One region of the Paenibacillus sp. FSL M7-0656 genome, then DNA from elsewhere that is predicted to be linked to it. Evidence: riboswitches for the same ligand, from Rfam matches in the RefSeq annotation. Region 1 holds a riboswitch; each other region holds the start of a gene.
The links. Region 1 has a riboswitch for S-adenosylmethionine ahead of mmuP (S-methylmethionine permease). Riboswitches for the same ligand answer to the same signal wherever they lie in the genome.
Positions count from the first base shown of each region.

Region 2: another riboswitch for S-adenosylmethionine. It lies ahead of MHI01_RS24130 (methionine ABC transporter ATP-binding protein); the one in region 1 lies ahead of mmuP (S-methylmethionine permease).
Region 3: another riboswitch for S-adenosylmethionine. It lies ahead of metA (homoserine O-acetyltransferase MetA); the one in region 1 lies ahead of mmuP (S-methylmethionine permease).

Region 1 is NZ_JBBOOT010000001.1:5,180,985-5,186,277, reverse strand. Features, by position in the region: gene mmuM (homocysteine S-methyltransferase) at 1-9, opposite strand, end outside; gene mmuP (S-methylmethionine permease) at 1-1,399, opposite strand, end outside; SAM riboswitch class I at 1,492-1,593, opposite strand; gene MHI01_RS22760 (Ger(x)C family spore germination protein) at 1,664-2,866, opposite strand; gene MHI01_RS22755 (spore germination protein) at 2,863-3,963, opposite strand; gene MHI01_RS22750 (spore germination protein) at 4,002-5,293, opposite strand, start outside.
Region 2 is NZ_JBBOOT010000001.1:5,471,345-5,476,637, forward strand. Features, by position in the region: gene MHI01_RS24120 (COX15/CtaA family protein) at 1-278, shown strand, start outside; gene MHI01_RS24125 (Cthe_2314 family HEPN domain-containing protein) at 442-1,158, shown strand; SAM riboswitch class I at 1,288-1,429, shown strand; gene MHI01_RS24130 (methionine ABC transporter ATP-binding protein) at 1,556-2,590, shown strand; gene MHI01_RS24135 (methionine ABC transporter permease) at 2,591-3,250, shown strand; gene MHI01_RS24140 (MetQ/NlpA family ABC transporter substrate-binding protein) at 3,325-4,164, shown strand; gene MHI01_RS24145 (DUF2167 domain-containing protein) at 4,283-5,191, opposite strand.
Region 3 is NZ_JBBOOT010000001.1:2,238,343-2,243,635, reverse strand. Features, by position in the region: gene MHI01_RS09660 (ROK family protein) at 1-184, shown strand, start outside; gene MHI01_RS09655 (HRDC domain-containing protein) at 361-1,362, shown strand; gene corA (magnesium/cobalt transporter CorA) at 1,433-2,368, opposite strand; SAM riboswitch class I at 2,820-2,943, shown strand; gene metA (homoserine O-acetyltransferase MetA) at 3,180-4,097, shown strand; gene MHI01_RS09640 (PLP-dependent transferase) at 4,122-5,293, shown strand, end outside.

The DNA of each region.
Region 1 (5,293 bases):
TTGCGTCATGTACTTGTCCTCTTTTCTTATTCACACGTTCTGTCAGATAATAAGCAGCGTAACATACTGCGATAAACGGAACCCCACAATACAGCGCAATTCGCTGTGTCGGGTCAAAGGCAATACCTATGCATGAAGCCAGGCATAATATAAATGAAACAATTGGTACCACCGGATACAGTGGTGTGCGGTAGACCAGATCTTTGACCGCATGTCCTTCCCGGATATATTGTCTGCGGAACATGTATTGGGAAGCGCTGATGCTCATCCATACCGCAACGACAGCCAGACCTGAAATGGAAACCAGCGTAATATACACCGTACCTGGCGCAATAATACTGGACAGCAATGCCAGCGCACCACCCACCATACTAATCAGAAGTGCATTCAGGGGTACCCCGCTTTTGGTCAATTTGGCAAACCACGGAGAGATCGTTCTTTTGTCAGCCAGAGACCAGAGCATACGTGAAGATGCATATAGGCCTGAATTGGCAGCAGAGAGAATCGCCGTCAGAATAACAAAGTTCATAATATCTGCTGCATAGGGTACACCCACCCGCTCCATTACCGCTACAAATGGACTTTCCAGTACACTGGCATCCGACATGGGTAGCAAGGCCGACAAGATAACAATCGTTCCGATGAAGAAAATAACCAACCGCCACAGCGTTGTATGAATAGCCTTTGGTATCGTCTTTTCCGGGTTCTCCGTCTCACCGGCGGCAATCCCGATTAACTCGGTGCCTGAGAAGGCAAAGTTTACAGCAAGCATGGTCATCAATATCGCTGTAGCCCCATGAGGGAACCACCCGGATGCGGTTATATTCGATAGAAATGGAGCCGGTTCAGAATCCGCCATGGGAATGAACCCAAACATGGCTGCGCCACCGATAATAATGAAGATTACGATAGTCACTACTTTTACAGATGAGAACCAGAACTCGGATTCCGCAAATAATTTCACCGTTAGAGCGTTAAACAGAAAGATCATTAGTGCAAAAACCGCGCTCCATATCCATACGTTTACCGATGGGAACCAGCGTTGCATAAGCAATCCAGCGGCTGTGAATTCGGAGCCAAGCGCAACAGTCCAGGTTAACCAGTACAACCAAGCTACCGTGTAACCTGTTGCCGGTCCGATATATTTGGCTGCATAGCTATGAAATGCTCCCGTCTCTGGCATATGAACAGACAGTTCACCAAGACAGAGCATCACCAGATATACGACGATCGCTCCGATCAGATAAGACAGAATGGTCCCAAGTGGTCCAGCCTGCTGAATCGTGTAACCCGAGCTGAGGAATAATCCTGTTCCAATCACTCCACCAAGGGAGAGCATGACCACATGCCGTGCCTGCATTTTCCGCTGAAAATGGCCTTTGTCGTTGTTGTTCTCCATACCTGCTGCTCCCCTACTTCTTCATCCAGAAAAAACAAAAAAGACCCACTCTTCCTAAAGAGTGCGCCGTTACTGACAAATAAAAACAAACGCTCCTATCTATCAGGCTTTCACCCGCTGGAATTAGCACAGTATCCTTCAGATCTGTTGCTGAGGTTTCTAAGGGCCAGTCCCTCCACCTCTCTGGATAAGAAAATGATTTTTTACTAATATAGCGATCTATCATGAATGTGTCAACAATTAAATAATATATGGCACACCTCGCTATTCGGTGGAAGACCCCGGATTCGTGATGGTGGTCTTTACCTCATAGGTGATCGGCACGGTGCTAAAAATTTTATCCCAATCGTCTTTGACTTTTTTCCATGTTTTAGGTTCTTTAATACGCAAGCTATCCCGAAAATCCGCAACATCTACTTTATAGGTATGCTGCAGTTTGTATAACAACTGTCGAATCTGTTGTTTGGCAAGTTCAGCAAATTCTTTTTCCAATTCACTGAGATACGCACCTTTTTCCTCTTCCTCGGGAGCACGCCAATCCTCCATCAACCAGCCTTCGGATTCAGTTTTCACATGGAATGAAATATCATCGCCAACCACTTTTGGAATTATTGTTGTTTTTTTCTTCTTCATTTCATATACAACAGTGAACCCCTCTTTATTGTATGTCTTCAAGATACCTCCTTTTTCTTTAGGTCTAAGCCAAGATAGCCCTTCTAGATCCGTTTGGCTGAGTTCCCCGATGAATTTGGTTGTTTTCCCATCAAAGATACTGGCACCGGAGAACTTGTCCTCTCCATTGAAGTTCAGTACATTCTGGAGCAAAAAGCTGGAACCGGATTGCATTTGTGCATCTAATTTGGAGAGTAGAACGGGGTCCAGGATTTTATTGGACAAGTATGAATTACCGGTAATGCCTGTAAGATAAAATGCTGGAATCCGGGAAGGATCATCTGAAGTCAGTACATCAACAGCGCGATGATGGCTAATCAACACTAGACAGTTAGGACGAATATCGTTATCCCGAAGTACAAAATCCAGCAGCTGGTCCAGACCATACTTTTTGGCGATATCCTTGGACACAACGATAACCTTCAGATGATGTCCGATGAGCGGATGATCTCGTCTCAGTGCAAACTGACGAAAGATTTGCAGCAAGGAATCTCCGGTAAGCTGTTCATTGGAATAGGACGTTTTACCAGAAGCAGGCGAACCGGATTGTTGGCTCTTCTGACTGCTGGAATTACCGGGAGCAATCTGTACCGTGGCTGTCACATTGTTCTGCTTGGAATACCCTCCTCCCTGATTGGCGATGTTCTCCTCAAATTCCGTCTCTTTGCCGATATCGATCCCAAGACCAACGTAGACACTTAGATCCTCTATCTCTCGACTGCTCCAACATCCGGATATCGTTAAGAGAATGCATAATACAGTGGCTAAGCGTAACAACATGCGGAATGTAATCATGCATGCTTGCCTCCTTTTTTGCGAATCAGACTTAACAACAGTAGTACCAGAGGTAAAATGCCAAACAAAAATACGGACACATTGCCTAGCATATCTCCTAGTACGAAGGTATCATCCACTGTTTTGGGTATCATTGCTGTCAGATAAATGAACGGCAGCAGGCCGTACATGATGCCTTTGATTTTTTTGGAACGAAACAAATCACGAATACCCACCGAAGCGCAGTAATGTGTAATTGCTGTAGTCGAAAAGATTTGCATAATCCAGATGACCAGCAATAAGGATTCAAAACGCTCGAATATCAGACCCTGGATTTCGAAGCTTCTTACCAAATCCAGCGTTGGCCAGGTTCGAGTTTTGATGCCATCGAGCGATAAACTGCCTATAACCATCACCACCGTGATCAAGTAGATAATAGTGGATATGAGTATCCCCCAGGTCATCGCTTTATTGCTCTTCTTCGGATTTTTCATATAGGCAGTCATGATTAACATCACCTCATAGCCCGTATAAGATAATAGTGAAGGCTTCAACCCTTGGAAAACGGGCATAATCCCATCACCGAGGACGGGTCTCAGATTGCCAATCTCGAATAGCTGATTACTAAGCAAAATTTCAATCACAAATATAATAATCGTAATCGGAAGGATGATCTCAAACACACGTACGATAACGCCAAGCCCGCCTGAAATCATATATACACCGATCCACATGAAGACCATCACAATCGCCCAGGTGGGGGTGCGTTCGAGCAGATACATCCCAGTCACTTCAGCCATAACTCTGATTTCGAATGCGGCAATAACTATGAAATACATAATCATAGACAATCCCAGTATGTAAGCAATCCAGCTGCCCGTAATCTCACGGGTGAACTGGAAGACGGTTTTCTCCGGAAATCTGCGACACAGGGTAACCAGAATTATTCCCACACCTATGATAATGAATCCAGATAGGATAATGGAAATCCAGACATCCGGTGTTCCGACAGCTTTGCTGGTCGTTCGAGGTAGTGTCAATATCCCGGCACCAAGCATGTAATTGACAATAATTACAACGGCCTGTGTCGTGGTTAGCTTTCCTTGGGAGCCATTCACTTAGTTCACCTCCAGACCTTCAGTAGATGGAATTCCATTTATTTTTTCCGATCATCATCGATCGGATTAGTCATTTTGGGACGCATTCTCATCATATTTAGCGGTGCACGGATAACAAAATCCTTCCATTCATTCATGTGATAGGGAACGGCTGGTGCAACATAAGGTACGCCAAAGCTTGAGAGTCGTGCCAGATGTGTACACACAAGCAGAAAGAACATAACCACGCCAAACAATCCGAGTACGGCTGCGCTGAACATAGCGGCAAATCGTAGAATCCTTAGCGTTAATCCCGCACTATAGACCGGAATCGTAAAGGAAGAGATGGCTGTTACCGCAACGACAATGACCAGAAATTGGCTTATTATTCCCGCTTGCACGGCTGCTTGGCCAATAATCAGACCTCCTACGATACCCATCGCTGGCGCAATCGGTTTGGGCAAGCGTATCCCGGCCTCCCTCAAGATTTCAATTGAAAGCTCCATGATGAGTACCTCAATAATTGAGGGGAATGGCACTCCGGTACGCGTTTCAATAATCGTCAATACTAGCTTGGTTGGAATAAGACCCGGATGAAACGAGATAAACGAGATATAGAGCGCAGGAGCAAGCAATGCCAGCATCGCGGCCATAAAACGCAGCACTCGCAAAAATGTTCCGGGAATCCAGCGTTCATAATAGTCCTCTGGAGACTGAAGCAACATGCTAAAGGTCACCGGTACAATTAATACAAATGGCGTTCCATCCAACAAAATTGCCACTCGGCCTTCCAGAAGGGCACCCATCACCCGGTCAGGTCTTTCAGTATTCAGTACCTGCTGAAAAGGACTCAGCGTATTATCTTCGATGAGTTGTTCCACATAACCTGATTCGAGCATTGAATCCATATCCATCTCTTCGATTCGCTTGCATACTTCTGCAACGAGATTTGGATCGGCAATATCCTGAATATAGGCTATCGCCAAATCTTTTTTGATCCGTGAACCCACTTCATACTTCTTAATAAACAGGCTCTGATCACTTCCATAACGACGTAAAATGCCTGTATTATCGCTTAATTGCTCTGTAAAACCAATACGAGGCCCACGAAGCAGTCCCTCTGACAAGGGTTCATTCATACCTCTTGTTTTGATCTTATGAGCTCCAATTAATAAAGCACCTGGCAAACCATCAACCAGCAGTGCATTTTTCCCAAACAACACACCAACTGCGAGTTCTTGGAGGGACTTCGTCTCCTCAACCAGACTGACAGGAAGTAATTGATCTTGCAGATATGCCGACAGTAAGTGTGCGTTGTCTGGATGAAGGAAACCCTCCTGCTTAAGTAGGG
Region 2 (5,293 bases), 290 kb from region 1:
CAGCTGCGTCGCTCGTGATTGTTATCGCAATCCTGGGTCATTTCGCTTACCGTAATCATCCGGACAACAAGGAAATGCGTACTCTGGGTGTGGTATCCGTTGTTCTTATTCTGATGCAAGTAGTCATTGGTATTTTCATGATGGTGACAATGAACCGTCCGGAAGTATACATGTTCGTAGCTCTTGCTCATATGCTAGATATCGCCATATTGTTCGGAGTCTTAACGTATATGAGTTTCCTGGTGTACAAGCTACATCGCCCGGCTAATCGTTTTTAAATATGAAAGTCCACCATCCAGTGATGTACATCATTGGACAGGTGGACTTTGTTTGATGTCAGAGGGATCAGGGCAACCTATGGCAAGCAGCAATTACACGGAATGAATGATGTTTCGTTCACGGTGATGAATTCTTGTTGATTTGGAAAAGAGGAGGTTAGATATGCTGCGAACGTTGTTGGGGGAAAAGCCACGTATAAACGAAGGTAAATTGAAGGCAGCGATGGACGCAATGGCGCATACGCTTGAGCTATTTCAACGACAAATGCATGTGGACCATGATCCCACGCATGACTATCGGAAACTGTATGTGTGGACTCAGGGACTCATCTCCTCACTGGATGAACTGGAGCAAAGCTGTTTCGCTGCTGCTCATTTTCGCAAAAAGGTCGTTGCAGGCTCAACGGATGATATGACGGCGACTGAAAAAGCCGAGTATGCACGTTATGTGTATTTCTACAAAGATGGCTTTATCCGCTGCTTTGCCATTCTGGATAAAGTCGGCACAGTATTAAATGAAATATTCCAGTTGAATACTTCAAATACCAAAGCGCATTTTTCTTATTTTACTGTGTTAAGACAGTTCGACTATGCGAGGGAACATCATGATCTTGCGTTGCAATTAATACAGATCAAGGACTCTTATCGTGAGCCGATGAGCAAGCTGCGCAAGCGACGTAATATGGAAATTCACTACATGAACTCAGAAATGCACGATGACCTGTGGCAGTTACATCAGACCTTGCAAGGTAAAGTGAAATTGGAGGATCTGAATCAGCATGTGCAGGAAATGCGTCAGGGCGTCGATATGGTCTGTGAAACGTTAACAGCCTCTTATAGTTATATCAACAAAATATGGAAAAGAAATAATTCCCTTTGACAAATCGGAATACTTGGAATATACTGAGTTTCAATTGAATGTTACATGGATATAACTGATATTTCGGAAGTTACGTTCACATTATAAAGCATAAACTACATGAACTTATAAAATCCTACAACAACATATTTCTTATCGAGAGCGGCGGAGGGACAGGCCCGATGAAGCCCGGCAACCGATTTGTAATGACATGATACATGTATCATTCGTTATAGATGTTAGGTGCTAATTCCTACAAAATGGTGCAAGACACGATTTTGGCAGATGAGAAGGTATATTCTTTCACGTGAAGAGCCCTCTTTGTATCTGCAAAGGGCTCTTTTTTTGTACTTTAAGGGGAGTTTTCCTTTAGATCGGGTAAAGATACATGTAGGTGTTTGGAAAGGGGCAAGTGCGATTGATTGAATTAAAAGGTTTAACGAAAACGTACGGCAAAGGGGCAAAATCTACAACAGCGTTATCCGAGCTGAATTTGAGCATCCAAAAGGGTGAAATCTACGGTGTGATTGGCCATTCCGGAGCTGGAAAAAGCACATTGATTCGCTGCATTAATTTGCTGGAACGGCCTACGGAGGGTGAGGTATGGGTCGACGGAATCAACCTGACTGAACTGAGCAAAACCGAATTGCAGCAACAGAGACGCAAAATCGGGATGATTTTTCAACATTTTAATCTGTTATCTTCGGCAACGGTATATGACAATGTAGCTTTTCCACTAAAGCTTGTGAATACACCCAAGGAAGCCATTGATCGCAAAGTGAAGGAAATGCTTACATTGGTTGGTCTGGAGCACCACAGCAGCAAATATCCGGCTCAATTATCGGGCGGCCAGAAACAACGTGTAGGGATTGCGAGAGCACTTGCAAGTGACCCAAATGTTCTTCTCTGTGATGAGGCTACTTCGGCACTTGATCCGCAGACGACAAATTCAATCCTGAAGTTATTACTCGACATTAATGAAAAGTACAACCTTACGATTGTGCTGATCACACATGAGATGCATGTCATTCAGAACATCTGTGACAAGGTGGCTGTCATTCATCAAGGTGGCATTGTGGAACAAGGACCTGTAACAGACGTGTTCCTGAAGCCGCAGCATGCGATTACGCGGGACTTCATGATGCGTGACCATGAAGCTGGACTTGCTCTGGAAGAGACCGCTCTGGCAAATGCAGGCGTTGAATTGCAGGCAGGTGCTGCTTCCAAACTTGTGAAGATATCCTTTCTGGGTAACAAAACGTATGAAGCGATTTTGTCTAGAACGGTACGTAAAACAGGCGTGGATTTTGCCATCCTGCAAGGTACAATCTCTACGATCAAACAGGTTCCTTATGGGCAGCTGACCGTTCGGTTCGAGGGTGATTCAAATGCGATTGATCGGACGATATCAGAATTAACCGCTGAGGGACTTGATGTGGAGGTGCTTCGTTAGATGGATTTTTCAACCGTACGTTGGGAAGAGGTTGGTAAAGCTTCCATAGAGACACTGCAAATTTTGGGTGTATCAGGCTTGTTTACCGTTATCTTAGGTTTACCGCTCGGAGTACTGCTGTTCATGACAGCCCGATCTGCTTCGATTAAGTCACGGGCAGTGTACACTATACTATCCCTGATTGTGAATATTTTGCGCTCAGTCCCATTTATCATATTGATTGTTGCTCTTATTCCATTCACTCGTATACTCGTCGGTACAGCTACGGGGGTGCTCGGCGTTATACCTCCTTTGGTGATTTCAGCAGCTCCTTATTTTGCTCGTTTGGTGGAGACGACGTTGCGAGAAGTTGATCGTGGTGTCATTGAAGCGGCACAGTCGATGGGTGCATCGACCGGACAGATTGTAAGACGGGTGTTACTGCCTGAGGCACTGCCTGGACTGCTTGCTGGTATAACGATCACCATTGTTACGCTCGTCTCCTATACGGCGATGGCGGGCATGGTTGGCGGTGGAGGTCTGGGAACACTGGCAATCAACTATGGATACTTCCGTTATCAAAATGAAATTATGATCATATCCGTAGTGTCGATGATCATTCTAGTGCAAATTCTCCAGATGGCTGGAGATCGCTTGGTTACATTTTTCACCAGGAAATAACACATAGATAACATGATGGATATGCATTAATGCAGATGCCACATGACAAAATGATTAGAGAAGGGGTTTTACACATGAAAAAATGGTCTTTTGCTCTACTTAGTCTTATGTTGATTGCGGTTCTCGCAGCTTGCGGAAACAACAAGGACGCCGATAGCGGCGCAGACAATTCAGCAGGTGCACCTCGTACAGTTGAATTGAAAGTTGGAGCTTCACCTACACCACACGCAGAGATTCTGGAAAGCATCAAGCCTGAACTGGAAGCACAAGGTATCCGTCTGCAAGTCGTTACGTTCAATGACTATGTACAACCCAATCAGCAACTTGCTGATAAAAAATTGGATGCGAACTTCTTCCAGCACCAGCCTTATCTGGACACAGAGAATAAAGAACGTGGATTCAACCTCGTTTCTGTAACACCTGTTCATGTTGAACCTTTTGGTGGATACTCCAAGAAGATTAAGTCTTTGGATGAATTGGCTGATGGCGCAAAAGTAGCAATTCCAAATGACCCATCCAATGGTGGACGTGCACTGTTGTTGCTTGCGAAGGAAGGTATCATTACGCTGAAAGACAACACGAATATTACATCTACGATTCAAGACATCACAGCCAATCCGAAGAACCTGGATATCATCGAGCTGGATGCAGCCATGATGCCTCGTCAATTGGATGAAGCAGATCTGGTATTTATCAACGCTAACTATGCGCTTGAAGCGAACCTGAATCCGGCGAATGATGCTTTGCTGATCGAAGATCTGCAAGGTAACCCATACGCAAACATCCTCGTTTCCCGTGAGGACAACAAGGATGCAGATGCAATCCAAAAACTGGCTGCTGCTTTGCACTCCGAAGAAGTGAAAACATTCATCAAAGAACGTTATAAAGGTGCAGTTGAACCTGCAACTGAATAATTCACGATATGTATGATATGATGTGAAGCTATTAAGAATAAGCCGTATATCTCTTCTGAAGAGATATACGGCTTATTTTATGTTTCCTAATCTGTGCTGACGTGGCGATCAACATAAGTCAGAGTTTTTCCGGTTTATCCACGTTGGATGGACGCCCAGATTGGCGGTAGTAGGATAATTCATTCTGATCAGCATACTGCTGTTCATCGGCTTCTTGCAGGTACGTCCTCTCGGAGGGAGAGAGTTTCTCTTCTTCTCCGTGTGAGCTTTTGATTTTGTATCTGATCCAACCGATTAACCCAAGGACGACAACGAGGATCAAAGCCCATCCTTTTTTGAGCAAAAGAAGAGCACTGAATTTCTGGGAAGCCGTGTACCCGATTCCGCCCATCAGAAGACTGTTGAGCCCTATGGTGGATGTTTTGTCAGTCGAAGCATTGTACTCCTCGTAGGTATATCCTGCATTGATGCTAAGTTGATTAAGGACAGTTTCCTCGAATACCTGGCGGCTCTGTTGAAAGTTGGCCGTATCGGTAACCAGAATGGCTGTGATGTACCCTTCGCGTGTCAGGAGTTTTACATTGTAATTGACCATGGCTTGCTGATCAGCATTCTTAAAACCGAGGGAGTAAACCAACTGATGTTTGGTACTGTCATATGTCGGTTCGATCTCCCACCCCGTTATGTACGTTCTATATTCAGGATCAAGTTCTCTGTTATCTTCTTCTGTGCCTCGGATATAACTGCTTAACAGCTCTTCGGCACTCAAATTTTGATCGTCATCATGGATATGACCTGTCTTCACGTACTCGAACACAACATACCACGAGCCGAATTCACTATTGCTGGTTATGCTTCCGATTTCGTTCCCATTAGGCTTTCCATCACTGTTAAGTATCGAGCGTTGGGTATTGGGCTTATCCAGATAGGAATGGCTTTCAGGGACTTCCAGGGTGGCCTTACCGTCCAAAGAGACAGATGCTGGTCCAGTAATCCAATCGTACTCATCAGGTGCTTGCTCAGTCAAAATATATCTGGAATTAAAGGTGAATAATCCCTTGTGGATAAGCGAGTTGTAGGAGGACGATAAATCTTTTATACTGGATAGTGACTGCTCTTTGAAGAGGGG
Region 3 (5,293 bases), 2.9 Mb from region 1:
AGTAATGAAGCAGGAGCACCTGTTCCCGATGGTTCGTAGCAAACTGCAGGAGTTGCTGGCTGGATACGTTCAGCATCCGGCGCTTCAGTCCGACATTGACCAGTATGTTGTTTCACCAGGACTTGGCGACAATGCAGGGCTGTGTGGTTCGCTGGCGCTTGCCAAATTGGCATTGAATAAGTAGATTATAAAGGGATTGACGAATTTTACCATTGTGGTATGATATGGGCAACAGCATAGTACGGTTAATGAGGAAGCACCTCTCTTGCATGCATTTTGCAGGAGGGGTGTTTTTTTGTGCTGCCTATAGGTAGCATCTTTAACTCGTATAAGCTAAATATTCAAAGGGAGGGAACGAAAATGGAAGTCATTTTCATGAACAGATTGTCCAGAATGTCAGATCAGAATGCAGAGTATGCACAGTTATGGATTGGGGAAGAGGAAGATAGTTGGCAGCTGGGATGGAGTCGCTATGAGGAAGGAGAGCGTGAGGACAGCATCTGGTATGAGGGGACTTCTTGGGAGGAGCTGCTTCATATTTACCGTCATCAGCTTGCCATACAGATGAGTGAGGGGTACCGACCGCAGTTGCAGGGGTTATTTCATGAGAATGATGATCTGAAGTCACGCAGTTATGGTGGACAGCGGCTCCATTGTTACAGTGAGTTATACGGCAATGAGCAGTTATATACGGATCTGTGCACATGGCGCAGGAAGAGAGCTGTGTCTGACCGGAAGGCACCGTATTTTATTGCAACCAATCGTCTGCTGCGTTTGATCAGTGCCTTTGTTCCGCAATCGCTGGATGAACTGATGCAACTGCCGGGCGTAGGAGAGAGCAAAGCGACTGAGTATGGTTCGGAATGGATGGAGATTACAAACGGGCTGGAGCGTTCAACGACATTCCCGCTGGACTGGGTATACACGGCGCTGAAGGAAGAAGAGTATGAGAGTTGGTTATACAAGCAGAGAGAGCAGAAGTATAAGCAGGAACTTGATAAGTTCACCACGCGTAAGCAGGTGCTTGAAGGCATGAAGGAAGGGTATACGTTAGAGGAGATTGTTAATCGATCCGGATTATCCCGACGCGAGTTGGTTGAGCTGTTAGAGGCACTGGATCACGAAGGTTATGACACCGATTGTCTTCTTGATGTGGAGCTGGCAGTGATGCCAGAGAACGAACAAGAGGCCGTATGGAGTGCGTATGAGGAGCTGGGAGATACGTTCCTGAAGCCAGTATTACATAAGGTGTATGGAGGAGAGAAACCCGATGGAGGAAGTCTGGAGCAGGTCTATGAAAGGCTGCGCATGATTCGAATCCGCTTCCGTCGGCACGCAGAGACAGAGAAGAATGTTGGTTAATAATCAGAAATGAAAAAAGACGAGGCGTTTCTCCCGGAGGAGCGCTTCGTCTTTGTTATTTCATACGAGTTCATACCCAGTCTTTCTTGCGGAAAATGAAGAACATGCTCAGGCCCAGGGTAACCATTAGGCCAATCACAACAAAATAGCTGTATTTCCAGTTAAGCTCTGGCATATTCGTAAAGTTCATGCCGTATATACCGGTAATGACCGTCAGCGGCATGAAGACCGTGGTAATGGCGGTAAATACACGCATGATTTCATTCGCCCGGTTCGCAATACTGGATTGGTAGGCTTCTCGCAAGTTGCCCATCAGGTCGCGATAAGTTTCAAAGGTTTCAGATATTTTTACAGCATTCTCATAGATGTCACTGAAATACTTTTGCAGTTGATCATCGATGAGACGCAGATCTTTTTTGTTCAAGGTGTTAATGACCTCTTTCTGAGGTCCAAGGACTTTTTTCAGCCACAGAATCTCACTGCGCAGCCCGATGATCTCATTCAGATGTGACTTTTTGGTATGCATCAGAATGTCTTCCTCAAGCTTCTCGATCCGTGCTTCAATTCGGTCACCTACGGTGAAATAATTATCAACAATCAAGTCAACCAGCAAATACAGCAGACGATCCGGTGTACTGATTTCCTGTTCCCACAGGATGGGTTTCAGTGTACGCAATTCGCTGACCTTGTGCTTGGTAACACTAATAATGAAATGTCTGCCGAGAAACAGGTTGACGGCACGTAGAAATATCTCTTCATCATCAAAACGGATGCTATTAATCACAATAAAATAATGGTTCTCATAAATTTCAATCTTCGGACGTTGTTCTTCGTCACTAAGACAGTCTTCCACAGCCAGATCATGCATCAAGAACAGCGGCTGAAGTACCGCCAAATCGTCTACGTCTGCATCAATCCAGTAAAATCCTTCCGCTGGTGGAGTCAGCGCCTGCTGAATGTCGTCCACCGGAATAAAAACACCGTTGTTTACCAACCGGATTTTCATCGTTAATCTACTCCTTCTGCACCCGCCAACTTGGCGGATATTATCATTATGGGCGCAAAAAGAACAAATCAGCCGGTCGGCAGCGGAGCCTGGAGATCAGGGCTACGTTCACTATATAATCAAACGGAAGTCACGTCCCGCTGCCGGCATGCTGATGTCAATTCTCTATGCAGTTTGTCGGAATTCGGCTGCCAGTCAGGCCTCGGGTCGCCATCCATTTAATATGTCACCTCTCACATAAGGGTTTATAACACCTTGTTTAGTATACCGCTGGTACAAGGTGCTTTCAAGCGCAAAAATGTGTCTATTTCGCGCCCTGAGGCAGTGTATGACAACGGATGATGAACGGTTCCGATCTGGGAAGCAGACATCGAACTGCATCTTGACGTGAGGGCATTAATGTAATAAAGTAGACGGTGAACCATATTTAATTACAATCTAATACAGCGAAATCTTATCAAGAGTAGGTGGAGGGACTGGCCCGATGAAACCCGGCAACCGGCGGTATACCGCACGGTGCTAATTCTTGCAGCGACTAAGTGTCAAGTGGCACTGTTGTAACTGAGAGATGAGAGAGGCGCATATCTTTTTTACATATGACCTTTCTCGAAATCCGAGGAAGGTCTTTGTTATATGCCCCGACTTCTCAGCAGTGATTTTCGCTAAGGAACTTGAGGTTGTTTGTAACGTTGGATGAAAGAGCAATTCAATGTTTTTACAAGCTCAAGGCAGTCTATAACTGTATTGATGTGAAGACATCAAGCCAGGGGTGGCTGCATCTATCTATGCACAAGGAGGAGTTAGACTTACTATGCCAATCAAAATACCCGATACTCTACCAGCAAAAGAAGTACTTGAAGGAGAGAATATCTTCGTCATGGATGAAACTTCTGCATATCAGCAGGATATTCGTCCACTCCGTATCGCTATATTAAACCTGATGCCCACAAAGGAAACGACCGAAACACAATTGCTTCGTCTGGTGGGAAACACGCCTATTCAGGTGGATGTCGTTCTCGTACATCCCAAATCCCATACGTCGAAGAATACGTCTCAGGAGTATTTGGATCTGTTCTATAAAACCTTTGATGAGATTGAGCACCGCCGTTTCGATGGAATGATTATTACGGGTGCCCCGGTGGAACAAATGGATTTCGAAGACGTGAACTATTGGAATGAAATCCAGGAGATCTTCGAATGGACCAAAACCAATGTGACTTCAACCCTCCACATATGTTGGGCTTCCCAGGCAGGTTTATACCATCATTTTGACGTACCCAAGGTTGCACTTGATGAAAAGTGTTTTGGCGTTTTCCCACATACCATCAATAAACCACATGTTCCATTGTTGCGTGGATTCGATGAAGTATTCAACGTTCCACATTCCCGTCATACGGAAGTGAGACGCGAAGATATTGAAAAGAATGAGAATTTAGAGATTTTGGCTGAATCCGAGGAAGCGGGGATCTTCCTGGTTGCTACCAAAGACGGCAAACAGATTTTTGCCACAGGACATGCCGAGTATGACCCGTTCTCATTAAAGTGGGAGTATGACCGGGATGCAGCCAAAGGGTTGGATATCGCATTGCCTAGACATTATTATCCGAATGACGACCCTTCCCGTGTGCCACCAGCTACTTGGCGCGCTCATGCCAACTTATTATTCTCTAACTGGCTCAATTACTATGTGTATCAAGAAACACCTTACGATATTGGCCCGCAAATCTAATCGAGATTACAGGAGGATGCAGCAATGGAAGACAACAACAAGTTGAAAATCGAAAGCCGCTTAGCACAAATTGGGTCCATCAATGAACCGGTAACAGGCGCCATTAACTTTCCGATCTATCAATCCACTGCGTTTCGCCACCCGAAGCTTGGACAAAGCACGGGGTTTGATTATATTCGTACGACTAATCCAACCCGTAAAGTATTGGAAGAAGCCGCCGCAGCGCTGGAGTCCGGTGATGCAGGGTTTGCCTGTAGCTCGGGAATGGCCGCGCTGCAAACGATCTTCGCCATGTTTGGTCAAGGGGATCATCTGATTGTATCGCTGGATCTGTATGGTGGAACCTATCGTCTGCTGGAACGAATTCTGTCCCGTTTCGGCGTAACTGCAAGTTATGTGGACACGAATGACCTGGCAGCACTGGAGAAGGTTCGTCAACCGAATACAAAAGCTGTATTTATTGAGACACCAACCAACCCACTGATGATGATCACCGATGTGGAAGCCGTTGCTTCCTGGGCGAAAAGTTACAACCTGTTGACCATTGTTGACAACACGTTGTTGACTCCATTTTTCCAACGTCCGATTGAACTGGGTGCCGATATCATCATTCATAGCGCTACCAAATATCTGGGCGGACATAATGATGTGCTCGCCGGTCTAATTATTACCAAAGGTGAGGCGTTATCTGCAGAGATGGCGTTCCTGCATAATTCCATTGGAGCGGTATTATCTCCAAGTGACTCCTACCAGTTGATGAAAGGTATGAAAACGCTGGCTCTTCGCATGGAGCGTCATGAGCACAATGCACTTACTATTGCCAAATACTTGCTTGAGCACCCAGCGGTGGTTGAAGTGTATCATCCAGGCCTATCCGATCATCCGGGGTATGAAATACAGAACAAACAATCCACCGGTAATACAGGTATCTTCTCTTTCAAAGTGAAGGATGCACGTTATGTTGAACCGTTGCTACGTCATATCCAACTCATTGCTTTTGCCGAAAGTCTCGGCGGAGTCGAATCACTCATGACTTATCCGGCAGTACAGACTCATGCGGATATTCCGCTTGAAATTCGTGACGCCGTAGGTGTAGATGACCGTCTGCTCCGGTTCTCCGTAGGCATTGAACATGCAGATGATCTGATTGCAGATCTCGGCAATGCTCTGACAGCTGCACAGCAGGAAGTGGAAGG